DNA from 2 places in the Streptomyces sp. 63XJN7_1_ISO-PGPR-S23-121 genome. Region 1 is predicted to be linked to the other one. Evidence: riboswitches for the same ligand, from Rfam matches in the RefSeq annotation. Region 1 holds a riboswitch; the other holds the start of a gene.

What was found. Region 1 has a riboswitch for cyclic di-AMP ahead of AC0VYN_RS02735 (transglycosylase SLT domain-containing protein). Riboswitches for the same ligand answer to the same signal wherever they lie in the genome.
Region 2: another riboswitch for cyclic di-AMP. It lies ahead of AC0VYN_RS34360 (M23 family metallopeptidase); the one in region 1 lies ahead of AC0VYN_RS02735 (transglycosylase SLT domain-containing protein).

The regions. Positions count from the first base shown of each region.
Region 1 is NZ_CM149653.1:572,424-579,594, forward strand. It holds gene AC0VYN_RS02720 (glycosyltransferase family 2 protein) at 1-516, opposite strand, end outside; gene AC0VYN_RS02725 (GNAT family N-acetyltransferase) at 548-1,633, opposite strand; gene AC0VYN_RS02730 (HAD family hydrolase) at 1,847-2,656, shown strand; gene AC0VYN_RS02735 (transglycosylase SLT domain-containing protein) at 2,714-3,208, opposite strand; cyclic di-AMP (ydaO/yuaA leader) riboswitch at 3,212-3,377, opposite strand; gene AC0VYN_RS02740 (polyprenyl synthetase family protein) at 4,121-5,131, shown strand; gene AC0VYN_RS02745 (LolA family protein) at 5,392-6,603, shown strand; gene AC0VYN_RS02750 (ABC transporter ATP-binding protein) at 6,650-7,171, shown strand, end outside.
Region 2 is NZ_CM149653.1:7,683,009-7,690,179, reverse strand. It holds gene AC0VYN_RS34385 (alpha/beta hydrolase) at 1-1,523, opposite strand, end outside; gene AC0VYN_RS34380 (hypothetical protein) at 1,533-1,976, opposite strand; gene AC0VYN_RS34375 (dihydrofolate reductase family protein) at 2,547-3,680, shown strand; tRNA gene AC0VYN_RS34370 (tRNA-Met) at 3,733-3,806, shown strand; gene AC0VYN_RS34365 (PP2C family protein-serine/threonine phosphatase) at 3,968-5,167, shown strand; cyclic di-AMP (ydaO/yuaA leader) riboswitch at 5,429-5,585, shown strand; gene AC0VYN_RS34360 (M23 family metallopeptidase) at 5,596-6,627, shown strand; gene AC0VYN_RS34355 (aldo/keto reductase) at 6,767-7,171, shown strand, end outside.

The DNA of each region.
Region 1 (7,171 bases):
CACCGGCTCGCACACGTACCGCACCCGCTCGGCGTACTTGCGCTCGACCAGCTCCCGCGTCTCGTGGGTCACCGGGGCGTTGTCGACGACGACGATCTCGGCGTCCGGGTGGTCCTGCGCGAGCAGGGAGTCGAGCGCGCGGGCGAGCCGGCCGGCGCGCTCCCGGGTGGCGACGACGACACTGGCGGACGGCGGGGTGGGCGGTGGGGTGGGCGCGGGCCCGGGATGCGGTCCGGGTGGCGGGGCGGGGTGCAGGCGCCGGGCGAGCGCCGCCAGCGTCCGCGTCGGGTCCGCCCCCTCCGGCACCCGCCCGAGCAGGGTGCCCACGGGCCGGCCCCCGCGGCGGACCAGGACGAACACCGCGCCGGCCGTCACCGGCGGACCGCCCGGCCCCGCTCCGAGGCCGGCCTCCCCCTCGTCCCCGAGGTCCAGCTCGGCGACCTGCGCCGGCTCGGTGCCGAGGAACCTCTCGATCTCCTGCCGTGTCTCCTGCCGCGCACGCCGTGCTCCGGCCATGCGCCCCACCCCCCTCGTGGTTGCCCCTCGGTCACGGCCGGCGCAGCCGGGCCGCCCCCCTCAGCGTGCGTGCCGCCAGTGACGCCAGCCGCGGCCGGTCGCGCACGAAGCCGTGCGCGCGCCGGGCGGGTTCGCGGCCGAGCCACTGCAGCGCGGCGCCCGCCCCCGGGCGCGTGGCCGTCCCCTCGTACACGGGCAGTTCGCCGGTCCGCAGCGAGTCCTTGTACTCCGCCGCGCCCCGCCCCATGTCGAGCAGGCCGATGCCCTCGGCGGCGGCGGCCTCGGCCATCCGCAGATGCAGTACCAGCCCCGGCGAGTACTTCGCGGCCTCCGGGTCGTACGCCGGGAACCAGCAGGCCAGGACCGAGGCCGAGCGCAGCCCGAAGTGGGCGGCGACGGGCCGGCCGCCGGCGTAGAGGACGGACAGCGTGCCCGTGCACTGGGGCGCCCGGGTCCCGGCGAGCCGCCCGACGAGCCGGGTGATCCACTCCTGCGCGAACCGGTCCCGCCGCCCGGTCCTGCGGTACTGCGCCGACTTCCATTCCATGAGCGTGCGCAGCGCGGCCGGTTCGCGCTCGTCGAAGACGAACCGCACGTCGCCGACCTGCCGGCCCAGCCTGCGCTCCTTGGCGAGGGTGGTCTTCAGGAACTTCGGCGACTGGGCGCGCAGCACGTTCTCGTACGCCTCGTAGCCCTTCTCCACGTCGATGACGTAGGTGGTGTGCTCCTCGGCGGCGTACGGCACGAACAGGCCCTGCTCGGCCTCCAGGTTGTCGAAGGCGAGGCTCGACAGGGAGCAGGCCCGCAGCAGTCGGCGGGTGTCCGGGACGAGACCGGGCCGCAGCACCGCGCCCTGGCAGTCCGAGACCCCGAGTCCGATCGCCCGGCCCTGACCCAGCGGCCCGCGCTCGTGCGGCAGGAAACCGGCGGCCTCACCGCCGTCGTACAGCACCGCGACCCGCGCCCCGGGCCGGACCCGGCCCACGGCGTCGGTGAACTCCGGCTCCATGAACGGATTGCGCGGCGCCCTCGAGGCAGCGCGCAGCGCGCGCCAGCGCTCCCGTTCCCCCTCGCCCAGCTCCTCCGGCCTCAGTACACGTACACGTCCGCCGTTCAACCCGACCCCCCGATCAAGTCCCCCCTGGACAGAAGGAAGGTACCCCCGGGGCCGCCGGGAGGGTAGAAGGCGGAGCATGTTGTTGCCAACTGGTGCACAGGCCTTTAACCGCCTTTAGACGGTGTTGCGTCAGGTTTCGGACACCTGCGAACGTCCTCGTGCGCAACCGGTCGTGGGTGAGTCGGGCAGGTTCGGTGTCCGTATTCTCTGATCATGGACCGCACCGCATATGCCCTCGTCGCCACCGACCTCGACGGAACGCTGCTGCGCGGCGACGACACCGTCTCCGACCGGTCGCTGGCCGCGCTGGAGCGGGTGGCCCGGGCCGGCGCGCGGCACCTGGTGGTCACGGGGCGCCCGGCACCGAGGGTGCGCCCGCTGCTCGACGGCCTGGGCTGCACGGGGCTCGCGGTGTGCGGACAGGGCGCGCAGGTGTACGACTCCGGCGCGCACCGGATGCTTTGGTCGGTCACCCTGGACCGGGAACTGGCGGAGACCGCGCTCGGCAAGATCGAGGCGGAGGTGGGTGAGGTCTACGCCGCGGTCGACCAGGACGGGGTCGACGGACTGACGCTGATCGAGCCGGGCTACCTGATGCCCCACCCGACCCTGCCCGCGGTGCGGGTGGAGCGGCGCGACGAGCTGTGGAGCGCGCCGATCAGCAAGGTGCTGCTGCGCCACCCCGACCTGTCCGACGACGAGCTGGCGGCGACGGCGCGCGCGGTGGTCGGTTCCCTCGCGACGGTCACGATGTCGGGGCCGGGGACGGTGGAGCTCCAGCCGTGCGGTGTCACCAAGGCGACCGGCCTGGCGCTCGCCGCCGAGCACCTGGGCCTGAGCCGGCGCCGGACGATCGCCTTCGGGGACATGCCCAACGACATCCCCATGTTCCACTGGGCGGCCCGCGGGGTCGCCATGGCCGGCGCGCACCCCGAACTGAAGGCGGTCGCGGACGAGGTCACCACGACGAACGAGGACGACGGCGTGGCCGTCGTCCTCGAGCGGATCTTCGGAGCCGGCTAGGTCCCGGTCCCGTCGGAGGCCGACGGGACCGGATCACGGCCGGGTGCGGGGTACGGCTCAGTACGCGCTGAAGACGTTGTCGATCGAGCCGTACCGGTCGGCCGCGTAGTTGCAGGCGGCGGTGATGTTGGCGACCGGGTCGTACGAGTCCCAGGAGGTGCCGGCGACGTGGTACGCCTGGAAGGTCGGGTCGATCACCTGGAGCAGGCCCTTGGACGGGGTGCCGTTGACGGCGTTGATGTCCCAGTTGTTGATGGCGAGCGGGTTGCCGGACGACTCCCGCATGATGTTGCGGTGGATGCCGTCGTACGTCCCGGGGATTCCGTGCCGGGCCATGATGTCCAGCGACTCGCGGATCCAGCCGTCGAGGTTGTCCGGGTAGGCCGTGGTCGCCGCGGTGGCGGCGGTGGTCGTGGTGGCCGGCGTGGCGGCGGACGCGGTGGCGGCCCCGACGAGCGGCATGGCGAAGACGGCGGCGCCGGCGCCGGCGAGGGCGAGCTTGCGGCCGAGGCGGGCGGTGCGGGCGTGACGGTTCTGACCGTTGGCAGGCATGTGTGTGTCCCTCTCCTACGCCTGCGAGGTGAGCTGTCGGGTTCGGGCGGGGAGGTGCCCGGCCGTGCCCTGACGGGTACGGCTTCACCCCGAGCCGCTCCGGTGGTGTCCGGCGCGACGACTTACCTGGGTCCCCCGCTCCTGCCTGCGAGTGTGTCGAGTGGATGACTGTGCGTCGGGGCGGTGGCAGGATTCGGCGTCCGCCCGACAGGCCGGGAACGTATGCGAGAGCACATGTCCGGAACAAGTGCAGGAATCACTCGACGCGCCTCTTGACCTTGATCAGGGCGTTTTGAGCTGCTTGATCCTTTGCGACTGCCAAGGGCCAACTCCCCTACGGGGCAAAGGGGTGGCGGGGTTCGCGGCGCGGGTGCGGGGGGTCGCCGGGGCGTGAGCCAACTCACGGGCCTCAACAAGATCGGCAAAACGGGCATTAGGGCCAACTAGTGGCCAACCGGCCGCCGATGGGGGTCGCTTCGCCGGCGGGCGCGGGACGGGCGGCCGGGCCGGGGCTCCGTACCCTCGATCGCGCCTCGCCGCCGGTGGTCCGTCCCGGTGTCCCCGCGCGCTGTGCGGGCATCCGTTCGGAGAGGGGAGGGGGGAGAGGAGGGCGGGAGGGTGCCGAATGGGTGACGTTCCCGGGGTGCGGCCCGTTGGGAGGAATGGTGGGATCTTCGGTGGCGGTTTCCGGCGTGCCGTGTCCCGGTTCGCGCCGTTCTGGTGGCATCGGGCGGTATCTGCTCATATCGCCCGATCAAAAACATATCGCGCATGATCCAATACCGACCGGCCTGTAACGGTGGGCGCTAGCGGTGATCGAAACGTGACCGGATACGCTGACTCGAGTGGTGGCAGCGACCTATCGACAAACCAGGTAATCGCCAGTAGACACCAGCAGACAGGAGACCCCTCGTGACCGTCGTCGGGCCGTTCGGGCTGAGCGTGCGGGACCAGGCTCTGGAAGCCGATGTCCAGACCGGATTGGCGGCCGTCGAGGAAGGGTTGCTTGAGGCAACCAAAAGTGAGGTGCCGTTCATCACGGAGGCCGCCCAGCACCTGGTGCGGGCCGGCGGCAAGCGGTTCCGGCCGCTGCTGGTGATGCTCGCCTCCCGGTTCGGCGACCCCTACGCGCCCGGCATCGTGCCCTCGGCCGTGGTCGTGGAGCTGACCCACCTCGCCACGCTGTACCACGACGACGTGATGGACGAGGCCGCCGTGCGCCGCGGCGTCCCCAGCGCGAACACCCGCTGGGACAACTCGGTGGCGGTCCTCACCGGCGACTTCCTGTTCGCCCGCGCCTCCCAGATCCTCGCCGACCTCGGGCCCGAGGCGGTCCGGGTGCAGGCCCTGGCCTTCGAGCGGCTCGTCACCGGCCAGATCCTGGAGACGGCCGGCCCGCAGGACGGACGGGACCCGGTCGACCACTACCTGGACGTGCTGGGCGGCAAGACGGGGTCGCTGGTGGCGGTCTCCTGCCGGTTCGGCGCGATGATGTCCGGCGCCGACGAGACGGTCGTCGACGTGCTGACCCAGTACGGCGAGCGGCTCGGCGTCGCCTTCCAGCTCGCGGACGACGTCCTGGACATCGCCTCCGACTCCCACGAGTCGGGCAAGACGCCCGGCACGGACCTGCGCGAGGGCATCCCGACCCTCCCGGTGCTGCGGCTGCGCGAGCGGGCGGCCCGGCTGGGGCTGGCCGAGGACGTCGCCCTGTGCGAGCTGCTCGACTCCGACCTGAGCGACGACGCACGGCACGCCGAGGCGCTGCGCCTGCTGCGCGCCCACCCCGCGCTCGAACAGGCGCGGCGGGACACCGTCCGGTACGCGAAGGACGCCCGGGCGGCGCTGGCCCCGCTGCGGGAGTGCGACGCGAAGGCCGCGCTGATCGAGCTGTGCGACGCGGTGGTGCACCGGGCCGGCTGACCCCGCCCGGCCGTTCCCCGCGCCCTCCCGGCGTGGCGCCCCTGCCCCCTACGGGCCGGGGGAGATGCCGCTCCTCCGTGTCATCCCGCAGGAGTACGCGGAGTTGAGCCCGAGGTCTGACGCTTCTTCCTGACCGATTTGGTCAGATGGACACCACGGAAAAACACCACTCCTCACCGATTCGGGTGAGAATGGCGGCTCACGGGTGAACAGTGCGAGGTCGCGAGACAGCCGCCGCCGACGACGGAGGTAGGGCACACATGGCACCGATCGATTCCGACGACAGCACGACCGCCGGGGAGCGCGAGGAACCGCGCACCGGACGGCGCAGGGCAGCGCGGTACGTCGTCCCGGTCGCGGTGATGGGCGTGGCGGCCGCCACGATCGGGCTCGTCCCCGCGCTCGCCGACTCCGGCGACCCGGACCTGCCGGAGGTGACGGCCCAGCAGCTCATCGAGAGGATCGCCCAGTCGGACGTCCAGCAGCTGTCCGGCACGGTGAGGATCAGCACCGACCTGGGCCTGCCGGACCTCGGCGGCCTGGAGAGCGGCCTGATGTCCGGCATGTCCGGCGGCCCGGGCGAGGGCGAGGGCGACGACGGCTCCGCCGCCGACCCGTCCGCCAAGCTCACCGGGCTGGTGACCGGCACCCACACGCTGCGCGTCGCGGCCGACGGACCCGACCGGCAGAAGCTGTCCCTGCTGGAGAACGCCGCCGAGTACAGCCTGATCCACGACGGCAAGGACGTCTGGGGCTACGACAGCAGGTCCAACGAGGTCTACCACTCCACCGCCGCGGCGGGCGCCGAGCGGCCCGCCGAGAAGGCGCCGGCCACCCCGAAGGACTTCACCGAGCAGGCACTGAAGGCGGTCGACGACACCACCTCCGTGACCGTGGACGGCACCGCGCAGGTGGCCGGCCGGGACGCCTACCGGCTGGTGATCAAGCCCAGGCAGTCCGGTTCCACGGTCGGCGCGATCAGCGTGGCCGTGGACGCGAGGACCGGCATGCCGCTGAAGTTCACGCTCACCCCGTCCAGTGGCGGCGCCGCCGTCGTGGACGCCGGCTTCACCCAGGTCAGCTTCGCGAAGCCGGACGCGTCGGCCTTCGACTTCACCCCGCCCAAGGGCGCGAAGGTCACCGAGGGCGACGCGGCGCCCCAGGCGCCCGAGCGGGGCCGGGGGCCCGGCGGCGACCTCGCCGGGGGCCTGGACGGCCTGAAGGTCATCGGCGAGGGCTGGAACTCGATCGCCGCCTTCGACACCGGTGGCCAGGGTCTGCCCAAGGACTCCGCGGGCGGGGACCTGGGCGGCTTCCTGGGCTCCTTCGGCGACCAGGTCAAGGGCGACTTCGGTTCGGGCACGGTCTTCGAGACCCGCCTGGTCAACGCCCTGATCACGGACGACGGCAAGGTCTACGCCGGCGCGGTCACCAAGGACGCGCTGGTGAAGGCGGCCGACGCCGCGAAGTAGGACCGGACGCCACGGTCCGTACCCGTACGACGAGGAGAGGGAGCCGATGGGTGAGCCGTCCGCCGCGGAGCCGGAGCGTCCGGACCGGGGGAGCGCGGGTGACGCCGTGATCGCCACCCGGGCGCTCACCAAGCGCTACCGCGGCGGGCAACTCGCCGTCGACGGCCTGGACCTGACCGTCCCGGCGGGCAGCGTCTTCGGCTTCCTCGGCCCCAACGGCTCCGGCAAGACCACTACCATCCGCATGCTGATGGGCCTGATCGAGCCGACCTCGGGCACGGCACGGGTGCTGGGCCGGCCGGTGCCGCGCGCCGCCCGTGCCGTACTGCCCCAGGTCGGCGCCCTCATCGAAGGCCCCGCCCTGTACGGCTTCCTCTCCGGCCGCGACAACCTCCTGCGCTACGACGCCGCCGACCCCACCGCCGACCCGCGCACCCGGCGCGAGCGCGTCGGGGCGGCGCTGGACCGGGTGGGCCTCGCGGCCGCCGCGGGCAAGAAGGCGAAGGCGTACTCGCTCGGCATGAAGCAGCGCCTCGGCCTGGCGGCGGCGCTGCTCCAGCCGCGCCGC
Region 2 (7,171 bases), 7.1 Mb from region 1:
ATGTAATCGTCGACGGCCTCAGGATCCTTCCAGCTTCCGGTCTGTGCCGATACGCCGACAACCGTGCTTCCATAACTGTGACCGATAACCGTGGTGTGGGCGGTGCTTCCTGACGCGTTCTCGTGGGCTTCCCTGTTTCCTTGGAGGAAGTCGTACAGGCGCGGACCACCTTCTTCGGCAAACTTCCCGCTGGTCGCTTGCGGGACGATATTATCTGGGGCGTTGTAGTCGAGCCAGGTGATCGTGGAAACGTTCTGGCCCGGTGAGAGTGCACTGGTCTCTGTCCACAATTTCTCCCCGCGGCCGATGTCCCCGTGATCTCCGCCTTCCCCGATCTTTTCGAGACCGGCGTACGTTCCAGGCACATAGACAGCCACATGGTCAGCCGTGTCGGGATTTCCATTGGCGATGATGACCTTGCCGTCGCCAAGCCCGTTGGGATCGAATCCGAGCAGGTATGCCTCGGGCAGGCCCCTTACGCCGGTCCTGTCAAAGCGGTCTTGGATGTAGCCCATGCCTTTCAGCGTCTGGTTCAGTTGCTTGGAGCGATCCCCGTACTCTCTGTGCCAGTCCATCCATTCGTTGGTGTGCACCTTGGCCGGGTAAGGGCCTGAGGTGATCCAAGTCCATTCGTTGGCTGGAGGCTTTGGTATTGAGTTCAACTCCATGCGAAGTTGTGCACGCGTCTCATCGAAAACGATCCGGTTGGCCTCGTCTCGGATTGCGGACGGAAGCCCGTTCAGCTCTCCCACAGTTTTGGGATTGGCGGAAATCCATGCGCTCTGCTCTTCGGGGCTGAGTGATTTCCACCATTCGGCGTTGTCCTCGGCGCTGCCCTCCTTCGGGGGCTGCGGCAGGGTGTCGAGGTACTTCTTGCCGGCCTCGCGTACACCGGCCATGTCCGAGTGGGCGTCGGACCAGTCCGCGTCGGAGACGGTGAGGTCGTCGTCCGCCTTGAGTGCCCGGAGCTTGGGTGCCCATTTCCCGTCCGCCTCGGTCGCCTCCTTGAGGGCGGTGGCGATCAGGTCGGCGCAGTCCTGGGCGAGGCGGTGGTGGGGGTTGGGGTCGAAGTTGGCCGCCTGCCGACCGACGGCGGAGGCGGTGCTGTCCGTCAGGCCGTTCACCGTGCCGCCGTCGGGGGTCTTGCCGTCCTCGCCTTTCTCGCCACCAGGCGGGTAGGTGACCGATCCGTCGGAGTTCACGGTGAGGTTGGCGGCCTTGGCGTTCTCCAGGGCTGTATCGAGTTTTCGCTTGGCCGCTTCCATCTCGTAGGAGAACGCTTCGAGAGCGGTGCTGATGAGGCCGCACTGCGTCTGTACGTAGTGGAAGTTCTGGCTCAGTCCACCCAGCTGCGTGCCTGCCGCGGTGGCGGCCTTGCCCTTCAGCTGGTTCCTCATGGCCACTGCTATCTGGTTGTCGATGCGGTCCTTGACCGCGCTCGCCATGTCGGAGGTGCTGCGGTAACCGTCTGCCGCTTCGGAGTACTCGGTCGGTTTGAGCGCCTTGAGCGTCGCGAGGTCCATGACGTCCGGTCACCGCCCCTTGTCCTGGCCACCGACAGCCGACGTGTCCGAGTACGCCACCACGAGCTTGGCGATCTCGGCTTCGACCGACTGGTCCGTCTTCAGTTGGTCGTTGCCCGCCTTCACCAGCAGACCCGAGAGCTTCCCGCAGCGCCCGCCGACCTTTGCGACATAGGTATCCCAGGAGTCGTAGACGTCCTTCTGGGCGGCAGCGGTCAGGCAGCCGGCGTCGCTGCCGAGACCGGCTTGGCCGTCCTTGAGTTTTGCTGTGGCCTTGCTGATGTCCTCACGCAGCGAGCCGATGTCCGTGCCGCTCTTGGTCCAGGCCGGTTTGTTCGAGATGAGGTCGCCCGTGCCGCCGCTCTGCTCAGCAGGTAGCTGGTTCAGCTGCATCTGTGCGCTGTTGCGTTCGGCCGCTGCCGCCTTCAACTGCTCCCATTCGTCCCATGCCATGAGTGGCCCCCCTGTTGTGCGCTGTCGAGTGGACGTGTACGTCGATACGAGCGCGTAATGGTGGTGGTCGGGTCCGTACAGTAATGACCTGTCATCTCACCGGTCATCAGTGTCGGCCACCAGCGCGTCTGAGTACGGGTACTCAGGCGAATCACACCCAGAAAAGAGGCGGGACGGACGCGAGAAGGCTGCGGAGTAGCCATACGGCAAGGAGGGGCCTGGGCGTGCCGTTCCGCCCGGCGGCTGCTCGATGACGCGCTGACGCCGAACGCCGAGGTCCGCTACACCGCGATTCGCCTGACCGAGTGCCTTGCCGACGCCCTCCGGGTCGCGGCGTCCCGAGGCCGGCGCCTGCCCGAGCCCGACGACGATCCGGTCGGTGAGTCCGCTGAGCCGTAGCGGAACCAGGCCCGCGCTCGAGGGCAGCTATCGTCGAAGAAGGCCTCCCACCCGGCAGATGGGCCGGACGCTCAAGGCCCAAGCCGTATCAGCCGCCCGTACCGGTGCCCCAGGCGGGCACGCGGCCACGCTCTCTTCAGCCCGTCCGCCCGCCCTCACCGGAGTACGCCCATGTCCCTCCCGTACGTCCTCCTCTCCGCCGCCGTGTCACTCGACGGCTACCTGGACGACACCGGTCCCGAGCGGCTCCTGCTGTCCTCCCCGGCCGACTTCGACCGGGTCGACGAGGTGCGGGCGTCCGTCGACGCGATCCTGGTCGGCGCCGGCACGATCCGGGCCGACAACCCGCGGCTGCTGGTCAACGCGTCCGGGCGACGGGCCGCCCGGGTCGCCGCGGGGAAGCCGGAGTACCCGCTGAAGGTCACGGTCAGCGGATCGGGCGAGCTGGACCCGGCGGCGGCCTTCTGGCACACCGGCGGGGACAAGGTCCTGCTGACCACCGACGAGGGCGCCCGGCGGGCCCACGCGCTCGGCATCGCCGCCGACGTCGTGCCGCTCGGGGACACGCTCGAATGGCGCGCGGCGCTGGAGTACCTGCACGACCGGCGGGATGTGCGGCGGCTGATGGTGGAGGGCGGGGGAACCGTCCACAGCAGCCTGATGCGGCAGGGGCTCGCCGACGAGCTGCAGCTCGTCCTCGCCCCGGTGTTCGTCGGTGACCCGGAGGCCCCCCGGCTGTTCGGGCCCGGCGACTACCAGCGCGGGCGGCTCAGGCTGGTGGAGACGCGGCGGATCGAGGACGTGGTGCTCATGCGGTACCGGCCGACCGCCCCGGGCTCCGCCGGCCGGGTGTCCGCCGCCGACCGGCACTGGCTGGCGCTCGCCTGCGAGCTGGCCGAGCTGTGCCCGCCGTCCGGCACGGCGTTCAGCGTGGGCGCCGTGGTCGTCGCCGCCGACGGCACGGAGCTCGCGCGCGGCCATTCCCGGGAGGGCGGGGACCCGGTCGTGCACGCCGAGGAGGCCGCCCTCGCCAAGGTCGACCCGTCCGATCCGCGGCTCGCGACCGCCACGGTGTACAGCAGCCTGGAACCGTGCGCCCGCCGTGCCTCCCGGCCCGCCCCCTGCGCCCGGCTGATCCTCGACGCCGGGGTGCGCCGCGTGGTCACGGCCTGGAGCGAGCCGGACACCTTCGTGCCGGGCGCCGACGGCAGCGGGGTGCTCACCGACGGGGGCGCCGTCGTCGTCCTGCTGCCGGAGTTCGAGGCGGCGGCGAAGGGCCCGAACCGTCACCTGGCGGGCCACTGAGATACGCGTGTGCGTTCCACCCCCGACATGACGTACACTGGTGACACAACGACGCGGGGTGGAGCAGCTCGGTAGCTCGCTGGGCTCATAACCCAGAGGTCGCAGGTTCAAATCCTGTCCCCGCTACTCAAGGCCGAAGGCCGGAATCCTCAAGGATTCCGGCCTTCGGTGTGTCCGCCCCCGTCACCCGGCCGGCCCGCACGGCTCGCTCCCCGCCCCTCCTCCGGGAAACCTGGAGGACGGGACGGCAAGCGGCGTGGACGTGCAGGGGCGGCGGGAGACGAGTGGTGCGGCCAGGTGAGGTGGACGGCGAGGGCCCGTATGCCAGGTCCGGGGGTCGGCTGCCCGGCGACCCCGTGCCCGATCCCGGCCTCGGCGCCGGCCCGGTGCCCGTGCCCACCCTCGCGCGGGAGCGGCGGCGGACCCCGTACGGCCGGGCCCTCGTGCGGCTGCTCCCCGTCCTGCTCATCGTCGTGGCCATCCTGTACGACCTCTTCACCCCCCGGTACTTCACCGCCGGTCCCCTCTACACGGCCGCGCCCCTGGTCGCGGCACCCGTCTACTCGCGGCGCGGCACCGCCCTCACCGGCCTCGCCGTGGTCGCCTCCGTCGTCGGGCTCCAGCTGAGCAAGGGCGTCATCCACTACGTGGACTCGCTCACCGAGCTGATCACCATCGCGACGGTCGCCGGCCTCGCCGTCTTCGTGAACGCCTTCGTCCGCCGCACCGACGAACGGCTCGCCTCCGCCCGCGAGATCGCCGAGGCCGCCCAGCGCGCCGTGCTGCCGGAGCCCGCCGGGCGGATCGGCGGCTTCGAGATCGCCGCCCGCTACGAGGCGGCGCAGGCCGGCGCCTTCATCGGCGGCGACCTGTACGCGGTGCAGGACAGCGCGCGCGGCGTGCGGCTCATCGTCGGCGACGTGCGCGGCAAGGGCATGGGCGCGGTGGCCGCCGTCGCCGTGGTGATCGGCGCCTTCCGGGAGGCCGCCGAGCAGGAGGCGACGCTGGAGGCGGTCGCGCAGCGGCTGGAGCGGGCGCTGGCGCGCGAGGGGACCCGGCGCGACGGGCTGGACGCCTTCGAGGGGTTCACCACTGCCGTCCTCGCCGAACTCCCGCACGGCGAGGGGATCGTCCGCGTCGTCAACCGCGGCCACCCGCCGCCCCTGCTGCTGCACCCCGACGGCACCGTGCACCCGGTGCAGGCCACGGAGTCCGCACTGCCGCTCGGGATGGGCGAGCTGGGGGTGTGGCCCGACCGGGCGGTGCCGACCGGCTTCCCCGGCGGTGCCACGCTGCTGCTGTACACCGACGGGCTGTCGGAGGCCCGCGACGCCCACGGCCGCTTCTACGATCCCCACGCCCGGCTGACCGGCCGGGTCTTCCGGCACCCGGCGCACCTGCTCGACACCCTCGCCGACGAGGTGCGACGGCACTCCGGGGGCGGCATGGCGGACGACATGGCCCTGCTCGCCGTACACCGGCACTGAGCCGGACGACCGCCTCGAACAGAGTCACGGGAGGTGACGAAGTGAGCGCCCTCCGCATAACAACTGACACACCGTCAGAAATGTGTGTTGTGACCTTTCGGCCTGAGGGGCGGTCGACTGGACCGCATTTGGCCCTTCACGAGGTGTACGTCCGGGCCCGATTCCTTAACGATCAAGAGGAACGGCTTGGAATCGGCGCCTCGCGTCTATTAACGTTCGATAACGCAGCGCGGTCGTCCCAGCCGTCACAGAAGGCGGCTCCGTGCGCACGCGCCGAATCCCGTGAGGGAACCGGGGAACCACCACTTGGGGTGAATCGGGCGTATGCCGCCGTGGAGACACGGCACGTATACGCGCGTAGGAGACCTTCCTGCTCCGAACCCGTCAGCTAACCCGGTAGGCGGAAGGAAGGAAAGGAGTACGCCCACGTGGCGTCCAACCGGCCTGCCCCCGAGGCCCCGTTCGTGCCGAGCACGCACGACACCGCATCCTTCGGCTACGACGGCCATCGCGCCGAAGAGGGCCCCTGGGAGGAGTGGAACCCCACCGCGGAGTCCATCCGTCCCGTGCGCGGCCGGCACCGCGTCGCCAAGCAGCGCGGCGGACTCGCCCGCAGCTCCACCGTCCTCGGCGTCGGCGTCATCGCGGCCGTCGGAGCGGGCGGCATGGCCAGCGCCCAGACCGGCAAGCCGCCGGTGTCGATCTCGATGCCCGATCTGCCGAACGTCGGCTCGCTGATCTCCGACGACGAGCCGGAGCCCGAGGGCTCCGCCACCCCGCTCAGCGGCATCGGCGTGACGGCCGGCGACACCGCCGAGGGCACCACCGACGCCGGTGAGGTCCTGCGGGCGCGCATCATGCAGCAGGCTGAGCAGCAGCAGGTCCAGGTGGAGGACAAGGCCGCCGCCGAGGCCGCGGCCGCCGCCGAGAAGCAGGCCGCCGAGGCCGCCGCCAAGGCGGAGAAGGAGGCCGAGGCCAAGGCCGCCGCCGCCAAGAAGAAGGCGGAGGAGGAGGCCGCGAAGAAGGCCGAGGCCGAGCGGCTCGCCGAGCTGGCCAAGCAGTTCACCCTGCCGACCTCCTCGTACACGATCACCTCCACCTTCGGTCAGGCCGGTTCCATGTGGTCCTCCGGCCACCACACCGGCCTCGACTTCGCCGCGCCCACGGGTACCCTCGTCAAGGCCGTCCACTCGGGCACGATCACCGAGGCGGGCTGGGCCGGTTCCTACGGCTACCGCACCATCCTGACCCTGGACGACGGCACCGAGCTGTGGTTCTGCCACCAGTCGTCGATCAGCGTCGGAGTCGGACAGAAGGTCAGCACCGGGGACGTCATCGGCCGCGTGGGCGCCACCGGCAACGTCACCGGACCGCACCTCCACTTCGAGGTCCACGTCGGCGGTGCCGAGGGCGGCGTCGACCCGGCGGCCTGGCTGCAGGGCAAGGGCCTCAGCCTCTGAGACCGGGGCGTCCGGCAGCGGCGCACACCTTCGGATCCCGGCAGCCCTGACGGCGCCCCCCGACGTCAGGGCTGCCGGTTTGCGCGAACTTTGCGTCGCCCTGGAATGACCGGTTCCGGAGCGCTTGTTGTCGTCGTACATGACTTCTCTGCGCAAGCTCGGCTCCTCCGACCTCGAGGTCTTCCCGCTCTCCCTGGGCGGCAACGTCTTCGGCTGGACCGCCGACCAGGACACCTCCTTCGCCGTCCTCGACGCCTACACCGCCGCCGGCGGCAACTTCGTCGACACCGCCGACTCCTACTCCGCGTGGGTCGACGGCAACAGCGGCGGCGAGTCCGAGACCCTCATCGGCAAGTGGCTCGCGGCGCGCGGCAACCGCGCCGACGTCGTCATCGCCACCAAGGTCAGCCAGCACCCGGAGTACCCCGGCCTGTCCGCCGCCAACATCAAGGCCGCGGCTGACGCCTCGCTGCGCCGCCTGGGCACCGACCACATCGACCTCTACTACACCCACTTCGACAAGCCCGAGGTGCCGGTCGAGGAG